DNA from 3 places in the Cytobacillus sp. QJM3NY_8 genome. Region 3 is predicted to be linked to each of the others. Evidence: riboswitches for the same ligand, from Rfam matches in the RefSeq annotation. Region 3 holds a riboswitch; each other region holds the start of a gene.
The links. A riboswitch is a leader RNA that binds a small molecule or an ion and turns the genes downstream of it on or off. The one in region 3 is predicted to bind cyclic di-GMP.

Region 1 (3,281 bases), 1.5 Mb from region 3:
ATCGTTTCACCTAAAATTCCGTCCATGATGCAGAAGATCAGAGACCTGAAAAATGATGGCTTACAGCCTGTCATTTACTGCTGGCGCGGCGGCATGCGCAGTAAAGCGGTCACTACATTTATAACGTATGCAGGCGTTTCAATCCCCCGTTTAATTGGGGGCTATAGAGCGTACCGTCAATATATTCTTGAAAACACGGCAGACTTGATTCCTGAAAAAGCAGTTGTTCTGCACGGAATGACCGGCGTCGGGAAAACGGATGTGCTGAAGGTATTAAGCGAAAAAGGATATCCTGTTATTGACCTTGAAGAAATGGCAGGACATCGCGGTTCAATCTTCGGATCCTTTGGCATGGGAGACGGCAGTACCCAGAAAACATTTGATGCACTATTGTATCAAGCCCTTTCTGAGGTTAAAGGTTCCCCTTATATTATTATGGAAGCTGAAAGCAAGCGAATAGGAAAGGCTGTTCAGCCGGACGAGCTTCTTGATACCAAAAAAACTGGTATTCATATTGATATGTTTGCAAGCATGGAGTCCCGTGTGCAGCGTATCCTCCGTGACTATGTGGAACCTTATCAAAGAGAAGAATGGTTCAAGCCGAAAGTGGATGAAAGCCTTGTGTTTATTAAAAAACGTCTGAAAGATACTGAAATCCGCGAGCAGCTGGATGAATCAGCTGAAGCAGAAAACTACGAGCTATTTATCAAGCTTTTATTAGAACACTATTACGATCCGCGCTATGCTTTTAAACAGCATGACTATGAAGGCCAATTCCACCACGTAAATGCGGATGATGTGGAAGCAGCTGCACAGCAAATTATTCACATTATTGAAAACCAAAATGCTCCCGTCCTCTGACGCGGAGCATTACTTTTTGCGAGCGACAAAAGATTTATTTTTATAAAACACAGATAACTAACTATTTAAATCGGTTGACACTGTGGTATGATGGTAATAATATTGAACAAATCGTTCTTAATATGGAACTAGATATATGATATAATCCTATTACATACAAAATAAGGTGTGTGGTATACGATGATCGGTGATCGTGTAAAAAAACTTCGCCAGGAAAAGAAAATGTCCTTATCCGAGCTTGCGGACCAGGCCGGTGTGGCAAAATCATATTTAAGCTCGCTTGAGCGCAACCTGCAAACTAATCCATCGATTCAATTTCTTGAGAAAATCGCAGGTGTTCTGAATGTTCCCGTGGACCATCTGATCCATGAGCAGATCAACAAGGAAGACCTCGATTCAGAATGGATGAAAATTGTGAAGGAAGCGATGGAGTCTGGTGTTTCTAAGGAGCAATTTCGGGAGTTTTTGGATTTTAATAAGTGGAGAAGCGGACAAAAATCATAGATGCAATGAGCCTGAAGGTACAGGCTTATTTTTTTTGCAAAATTAGGATCCTTTCTCATAGTGTGTTGTTTTTGCTTAGTATTCTGCCCGTTGATTTCCGCTGCGGGAACTTGCTTTCCGCGGGGAGGAACGGGAGCCTCCCCGGCTTTGCCTGCGGGGTCTCCCGCTCCCTCTCCTCCCGCAGGAGTCAAGTCCCCTCCGCTCCAATCAACTCAGTAAATTAAATCAATTTATTAAATAGCAACAAACTTTACGAAAACAGCCAAAATAAAAAGCATTTCCGTATATAGAGATACCTCTAACAGAAATACTTAGCAATACCGGATATTAGGCTTCCATCAGAAGCTCTTTGGCTTTGTTATTATGTAAAAACTCTCTAATTTCTTCCTTTTGCAGGCCTAAGTTCTTAGCTTCCATAATTAACTGCAGCCACTCCAAATCAATTCCTTCGACCTTTACATTTTGCTCCGTCAAAATTCTTCCCCCCAGGATACGTATCGTATTCCAGGCAACCCAGCCATCGTAGTATTTTTCAATACCTTAGACCCGTGACTTTGCGTCCTCATTTTTCAATGAGTTTGCCTTTTTCTGCGCCTATCGACTCAAAGAAATATTTTCCATAGATGTATTCTACTATGGCCGTATTGCTAACGTTGTCAGATTTTGTAATTTTTATTAATTATTTTAATATTAAATTAATTTGATTTTCGACAAATTTCTAATTGATCTAGGTTCTTTTGATTACCTGTACCCCTCATCTTTTAAAGGAAGTTGTTATTAATGGTCGAACTCTTTTTTGAGTAGTATGAAAGTCCGATTCTTTTTCTGTAATTTTTGCTGATTTGTTTTATTGAATAGGTATGCGGACTTTTACATTTTTTAAAGGTTGTGTGGACTGGTTCGAGGGTCATAGCCTCCAAAAAGTTTTCATTCGTTAGATTGGTGTGGCAGATCGGGCATAGCCAGTCTCCCGATTCACTGCTGCTATATGAAGGTTTGTGGCATTTATGGCAGTTCTTTCGGTACATTTACAGCCCCCTCTCTTGACTAAGAATGGTATTTTCACTCTATTGGTTATTAAGATAGAGCTTCATAAATCCATAAAACATGAAGTACCAATATTAAGGAATAAAGATAAGCTGCACCTTTTGCCAATACCTTTACTTTAGTTTACGGCGGAAAATTAATTGAAGTTGACAGCAGGATTAAAAAGCCTGAAAGAACAGCTTTAAGAGAAAGAAATAATATAGGTTCCATAGTATATAGAACATCCATTATTGGATTCATTCTTCAATTAGCGAAAGTTTAACTCCAAAGAACGTCAAGAGACCATCCAGTAGATTAATGAAGGCAAGATACAGTAGAATTTTTTTCATAAGTTCACCGCTTAATGAGTAGCTTTTTGATTATATTCATTAACTGCTTAAATAAGTTCTAAACACGAATAAAAATTAAGGCCTTAAAGAATCAGTTCCTCAGGCCTTAATCTAAGTTTCACTCCGCAGCCTTCTATAACGCCATAATAAAATTACGCTTCCGGCACCTAAAAATAGTGCACCGATAAGTAATAAATTATAATTATTAGTTGCGGTATTTGGGAGTTTATTAACCTTCTCTGGAATTACCGTTGCATCTGTGGATGGTGGTGAATTATTAGTTCCCCCTCCAGAATTATTATTATCTCCTGATCCGGGAGTCTCGTTGCCGGTTCCGGGATCACCTGTTGCTTCGGCAAGAAAAATGATTTCAACCTCTGCAGCGGAATTTTGAAAATCATTTCCTAAATGTTCTGGCATTGTTACTTGGAAAAATAAAGTTTCTTCTGTCCCTTTCGCTAATTCTCTGGGGGAGAAGCCTTTAAAATCTTTAAGCCTTCCTTCGTAAAGTATCTTTGTATCTTTTTTAACCTCAAGTTC
Region 2 (3,281 bases), 760 kb from region 3:
GGTGGTATTTGTATCTTTCAATTCCTCTGTTCCCTGCTGCATGGAGTTCACGACTATCCCAGTTTCCTCCTGTATATTCTTTACAATGTTTGATACTTCAGAGGAAGACTGCCGTGATTGTTCGGCCAATTTTCGAACCTCATCAGCAACGACTGCAAATCCTTTGCCATGCTCTCCCGCACGGGCCGCTTCTATGGCCGCATTCAATGCCAATAAATTAATTTGTTCTGAAATCCCTGTAATCACTTTTACAATCGTGCCGATTTCATGAGATTTTTCTCCGAGTTTATTTATGGCATCAAATGTTATATTTACCGTTTGATTAAACTGATTCATTTTATCTAAGGAATCCTTTAGCTTCTCGTTTCCTTCCTGCGTCAGTTCTAAGGTAGTATTCGATTGTTCTGAAATCTGAAGGGATCTCACGGATAGATCTTCGATAGCCTGTGTCATTTCCTCCATAGATGCAGCACTTTCTTCTGTTGCTGCCAATTGTTTCGTCAACCCTCTGCCTACCTCATCAATTGCCGCTCTAACAATATCCGCTTTTTCAGAAGCATATTCACCGACTTCAGTAAGATTTTCACCTTTTTCATGAACATCTTTTGAATAGGAAAAAAACTTTTCCCTTACAAGGCCGAAATAGTCGATTAGCCCATTAAATACAGCATGTTTAGAGCTTCGTTCATCAACCTTCGCTGCAATTTTACCTGCTGATAATTCTTCCATTCCATTTATTATTTCCTTATGAATATGGAGATGGTGTTTTAATGAAAAGTATCGATAGGCAAAAAACACCGATACTCCCATTAAAATAATATTGATGCCTAGCATAATCGCTTCCATTATAATAAATCCCCTAACATCTATTTAATTAAATTAGACTTTATATGTAATTTAAAGCTCTTTTATTAGGATATATGTTCCATCTGCTACATTTGCAGGAATACCACTCAGCTTATTATTATCCTGATATTTATGGACAATATAATTTCCTTCAGTATCTTTATATTTTTTCATATTATGATATTTTTCCATGACCCGTATTGATTTAGGGTTGGTTGCTTCACCTAAAACAGCCTTTAATCCTTGGGATGATGCTTTTGCGATTAATCTATTTCCTAGCTGCTGAATAATTTCATGACGATTATGTTCAGCTATTACGCCTAACATGAAAAGGTGTAATAGTTCTCCATCCTTGATTTCATGTCCATTCTGTTTTTTATAATCTTCCATAAAACGTTTATCTACATCTTCCAAAACACGGAGAATTACATTCATATCATAAAAAGAACCTTCAAATATGTCTTCTCCGATTATCTCAGGTGCATTTGTATCTCCCGCAAGTACACCGACAACTTTATGATTAGCATCCTTTGCAACTGCGCAATATCCCTGTTCAATCGTAGAGTCTAAATAATCCTTGGTAAATTGATAGAAATCCTCATAGCCTATATTCAATTGTCCTACCATTGGCTCCTGAACCCATTTCCCTGCAACCTCCACTCCTATGAATGTTCGAGCCAGACAATCAGCTGCTTTCACAATTAATTCTGGCTGATCCTTCTTTATAATTTCGTATGTATATAGCTCTAGTGTTGTTTGCACTTCTTTACTCCCTTTCAAATGTAAATTAATGATCCCCTAATCATTGTCACGAACATTAGATGCCATGAGGCACTTTATCAACAAACGTACCTGAGAACTCAATTCTCTCAAGTGCATTCCTGATTTGCACCTGCGCAATTTTAGATGACGGTTTTACTACAAGAATATCCTTAAATCCCAATGAAGAATAAAATTGCATTGTCTGTTCAAGCTGTGGAACCACCTTTGATGGGACAGGGGTTTGATGGGTCCCGTCTACAACAAATGTATAACTTTGCCTTGATACCTTACTAATCGTATCCTGTAAATCTATCATATAACCTTCCGCATCCTCCTCTCTCATTAACCCATGAACCTGTACATGAACTTCCTTTGCGGCCTCATTAATGGCCATTTTGTATTTTTTCTTATCTACAACTATCATCGCTGATCTCCTTTGCCTGTATTCTCCATCATTTTTGCAGCTATTTAAAAGGTGTCCAAAAAAAAAGACTATCCCCAAATAGACAGGGATAGCCAAATAAACGTTCTTTATTATCCTTGGCAACCCGACTGTCATTACCCTGGAGGATTTTAGACTCGTAGCTTTGCGTCCTTACCTTTCGATAAGTTTGCCTTTTCAATTTTATTAAATATAGGACTAATTTCACGATTATATTTTACTATACTATTATAAAGAACTTGCCATTTTTTGTCGATACTTGTAATTTTTATTTCTGCATCCAATTTTATCTGGAAGAGTATGTCTCCATGTTAAAGAAATAAAAAAGGCTTCCCATAAGTTTAGTCAACTTATGAGAGGCCTCAATTAAATACCTTTATGTTAACAAAATATCAGCATTCTACATTCACCTCGCCAGCGCAAACTCGGCCGGTAAAAATCAACTTCATGCTTCTCAAATCTCCAGCCAAATTTAATTAACGTATCCCTTTTCAAAAAAGCGAAAATAAAAGAGATAAATAATTTATAGAGCTGATGTATTTTGTTATTCTAGTAAATATGCATATTGGGCAGCTTAGGAGTGGATTTAACTGTGAACAAAAAAGACATCGCACAGATTCGGAAACAATTTAAATTAAATAATGACTTACTAAAGATCTCAGATATTTTTAATGTCTATATTATGAAGGAATCAAGTGAGATTTATCATTATGAAAGCCAGCCCTTTGAAATGCTGGACCAGGATCAGCAGGAGCTATTTATGGATAACTTCAAAAAGCTGCTTGGCGGCCAATTGGATGAAAAGCTCTTTGAATTAAAGTTTCAGAGGGATGCCGAAAACAGCAGTCAACTCATCCTGCATCAGGGATTGCTAAGCAGTGATGCTGAAGGCTGGATGGATCAAATGCTTCAGATAGTCGGCAAAATGCTGGGAATCCGGCAATATGAAAAGGATATTGTCGTTACATTCATTCGCGGGGAGTATCTTAAGCCAATGAAACGCCGCAACGCAGAAGCCGAGGAAAGTGAACGGGATGCCGTTTATTCTCATCCCTTTATTCTCTGCAGCATAAATAACACGCAAGAACCGAAGAAAGAACTTCTTTTTGACTATGTCGAGAAGGAATTTAAATATCATTTTACCGTTGATCCGATTATCAACCTCAAGGCTCCCATTTCAGGGTTTCTATTTCCCTGCTTTACCGATCATGCAGCTGATGTCAATCACGTC
Region 3 (3,281 bases):
CATCCTTCGTAAAACCTATCCTAAAATCCAAGCTGTCCACGCGGAAGACCCCGATCGAAAAGACAAAGTCCAAATGATGCGCAATAAAGAGATCCCCATGTTACTCACAACGACCATCCTGGAAAGAGGGGTTACCTTCCCTAATATTGATGTAGCAGTATTTGGAGCAGAAGACCGTATTTTTACCGAAAGCGCTCTTGTTCAAATTGCCGGCCGTGTTGGAAGAAGCTCTGAATACCCGAAAGGAGAAATCACCTTTTTTCACTACGGCAAAACCGAAAGCATGGTCAATGCGCAAAAACAAATACTCAAAATGAACATTGAAGCCAAAAAGAAAGGACTGATCGACCATTAACTGCTTAATATGCCATGAAGAAATCCTTTCAGCTGTCAGCTGGACAACTCTCTGGTCGCGGCCAAAAGAAAATCATTTATGCCAATGCTGCACCGATAAACTCCCATTTATCAATGGCGATACTTGCAGTAAATGCAGCCGGCCCTTCAGTAACTTAGATCCTCAATTTCGAAAAGGGAACCTATGCGCAGATTGTCTAAGGTGGAACGGGGATCCAGAATGGTCAGGGCAGCTTCTGAAAAACAATTCCCTTTTTATATACGATGACTTTCTGAAAGAAACTATAGCCCGCTATAAGTTCCGGGGCGACTATATTTTGTCGAGAGCTTTTTCTCCTATCATTAGGGAAAAGCTGAGTACCGTGGAATTCGACTATCTCGTCCCAATCCCTCTAAGTCCCCAAAGGATTTATGAACGAGGCTTCAATCAGTCTGCCGCACTCATCCATGAGGCAGGCTTTACCGTGACGGAACCGCTGCAGCGAATTCACTCAGAAAAGCAATCTAAGAAATCGCGAATGGACCGAATTCATTCGCACCAGGTCTTCCAGCTGCAAAATCTCAATATCAAGAATAAAAAAATTATCCTAATTGACGATATCTATACTACCGGCTCAACTCTATATCATGCAGCGAAAGTTCTTAAAGCAGGGGGTGCTGCTTCAGTCTGCTCGGTTACATTAGCAAGAGGATAATGGATGGAATTAATTACAAGTTGATGTTTTTGATCTGGATAGTTATTAGGAAAATAATCCTATGTTAAAATATTCTAATCCAGGGCAAATTTTACGAAAGTAAAAGACGCAAAGCTGCGGGCCTAAAGCAGGTCTCTGCCATGGCGGCCAGGCTACATGGAAGAAGAACTATTTTCGTTTGCCTTTTTTATTGGAAAGGATGTTTTGAAGTGGACGAAATAAACTCACAGGGTGGTGAAAACACCACTAAAGATATTGCTGAATACAGAAGTCAGCAAATGGAATTGACTAAAATAAAAAATAATCTGAACCAGGCTCAGAAGATCGCAAATATTGGGAGCCTGGAGTACGATATTGAAAACGATAGAGGGTTTTGGTCAGATCAGATGTTCCGGATATTTGGGCTAAAGCCTCAAAAAGGTTTTTTTCCGGACTACAAAATGTATTTGAGTTATCTGCATCCAGACGACCTGCCGGCTTTTGAAAATCAGTTTACTCGACTGTTAGAGGAAAAGGACAGTGTGGATCTGATATGCCGGATCATTAGGCAGGATGGAGAGGAACGGTATATTCATCATCGTGCGGACTACTTTGCAGAAGAAAGCGGATCACCGAAAATCATTGCAACGATTCAGGATATAACTGAAAAACGGCTCATGGAAGAAAAGTTCTATGAAAACGAGCGGAAAATAGGACAAATCTATGAAAATCTTGATGTTGGCATTTATTCCGCCGATTTAATAGAAAGAAAGGTATTTCATTTCTCAAGGGGAGTGGAAGGCATTTTCGGGTACACAGCCAGTGAGCTGATTGACAATTTCGATTTATGGGACGAAGTGATCCATCCAGACGACCTGCAAAGTCTGGAAGCCAATCGGGTAAATCTTATTCATGGGAAGAGCGTTCGCTGCCAATATCGTATCTTCCATAAATCCGGTGAGCTTAGATGGGTGAATGATCATAGTATCCCCTATTTAGATGAAAGGGGCGAACTTATCCGGGTTGATGGCTTTGTAACAGATATAACAGAACAAAAATGGCTTGAAAAGAGAATGAGGCGTATGGCATTTTATGATCATTTGACCGATCTGCCGAACCGCCGGTACTTTGATCAGAAGCTGCAGAGCCTTATTGAAGACGATGAACAACAGAACTTCGCTGTCTTGTTCTTTGATCTGGAACGGTTAAAGCAGATTAATGATACCTTTGGACATTCCTCAGGAGATGAACTTCTTAGGCTTGTTTCACATAGAATTAAGGAGAAGCTAAATTCAGTCTGTTTTTCAGCAAGAATTTCCGGTGATCAATTTGCAGTTATAATGGAATATATCCAGGAAAAGGAGGATCCTGCGCAATTAGCAGATTCCATTAATCAAATTTTCTCTGAACCATTCCACATCGACAGCTTTGAGCTTAATATTACCCCATCTATAGGCATTAGTTTATATCCGGATAATGGAAGAACAGCTGATGAATTAGTCAGAAATACGGAATCTTCCCTGTACCATGCCAAGCAGAAAGGGAATAATAGATTCCAGGTTTACCATCCTTCCATGGATATTGAATCTTATAAGCTTTTTACCCTTGAACAGGATATGAGAAAAGCCATTCAAAATGATGAATTTTTTCTTGAATACCAGCCAAGAGTTGATACGAAGACCGGCAAAATAGTAAGTGCCGAAGCTTTACTAAGGTGGAATCATCCGGAATGGGGCAGAGTTTCGCCGCTGGAGTTTATAACAGTGGCAGAGGAAACCGGTTTAATCATAAATATAGGTGAATATGTGCTAAGGAAAGTATGCAGCCAGATTTATTCCTGGAAGGAAAAAGGGTTATCGATTGTTCCGATATCCGTAAATATCTCTCCGCTGAGCTTCTTGAAAAGTTGTCTTGTTTCCACTATAAAAAAAGCATTGGATGAGAGTCACCTCGATGCGTCACTAATTGAAATTGAATTGACGGAATCTTCCCTAATCAATTACTCAGAGAACGTCATTTCAGTGCTTAAAGAATTGGGTTCAATGGGAGTGAAGATTGCACTGGATGACTTTGGGACCGGGTATTCCTCCATCACACAGCTGAAAAATTATAAATTTGATGTTTTAAAGATTGATAAAACGTTTATCCAGGCAATGGATAAAAACGCGGAAGATGCAATCATTACGGCCAATCTGATTCAGCTTGCCCATGGGCTGAATATGAAGGTGGTAGCAGAAGGCGTAGAGACTTTTG

Region 1: another riboswitch for cyclic di-GMP. It lies ahead of AC0VZ9_RS05725 (anti-repressor SinI family protein); the one in region 3 lies ahead of AC0VZ9_RS24730 (EAL domain-containing protein).
Region 2: another riboswitch for cyclic di-GMP. It lies ahead of AC0VZ9_RS01600 (hypothetical protein); the one in region 3 lies ahead of AC0VZ9_RS24730 (EAL domain-containing protein).

The regions. Positions count from the first base shown of each region.
Region 1 covers NZ_CM149681.1:1,077,395-1,080,675, reverse strand. The annotation lists gene mnmH (tRNA 2-selenouridine(34) synthase MnmH) at 1-861, shown strand, start outside; gene AC0VZ9_RS05730 (helix-turn-helix domain-containing protein) at 1,042-1,365, shown strand; gene AC0VZ9_RS05725 (anti-repressor SinI family protein) at 1,693-1,839, opposite strand; cyclic di-GMP riboswitch class I at 1,870-1,958, opposite strand; gene AC0VZ9_RS05720 (LPXTG cell wall anchor domain-containing protein) at 2,853-3,281, opposite strand, start outside.
Region 2 covers NZ_CM149681.1:285,413-288,693, reverse strand. The annotation lists gene AC0VZ9_RS01610 (methyl-accepting chemotaxis protein) at 1-846, opposite strand, end outside; gene AC0VZ9_RS01605 (hypothetical protein) at 898-1,608, opposite strand; gene AC0VZ9_RS01600 (hypothetical protein) at 1,664-2,032, opposite strand; cyclic di-GMP riboswitch class I at 2,148-2,234, opposite strand; gene AC0VZ9_RS01595 (DUF4317 domain-containing protein) at 2,643-3,281, shown strand, end outside.
Region 3 covers NZ_CM149681.1:4,822,574-4,825,854, reverse strand. The annotation lists gene AC0VZ9_RS24745 (ATP-dependent helicase ComFA) at 1-355, shown strand, start outside; partial or broken gene AC0VZ9_RS24740 (ComF family protein) at 351-542, shown strand; gene AC0VZ9_RS24735 (ComF family protein) at 672-1,049, shown strand; cyclic di-GMP riboswitch class I at 1,123-1,209, shown strand; gene AC0VZ9_RS24730 (EAL domain-containing protein) at 1,259-3,281, shown strand, end outside.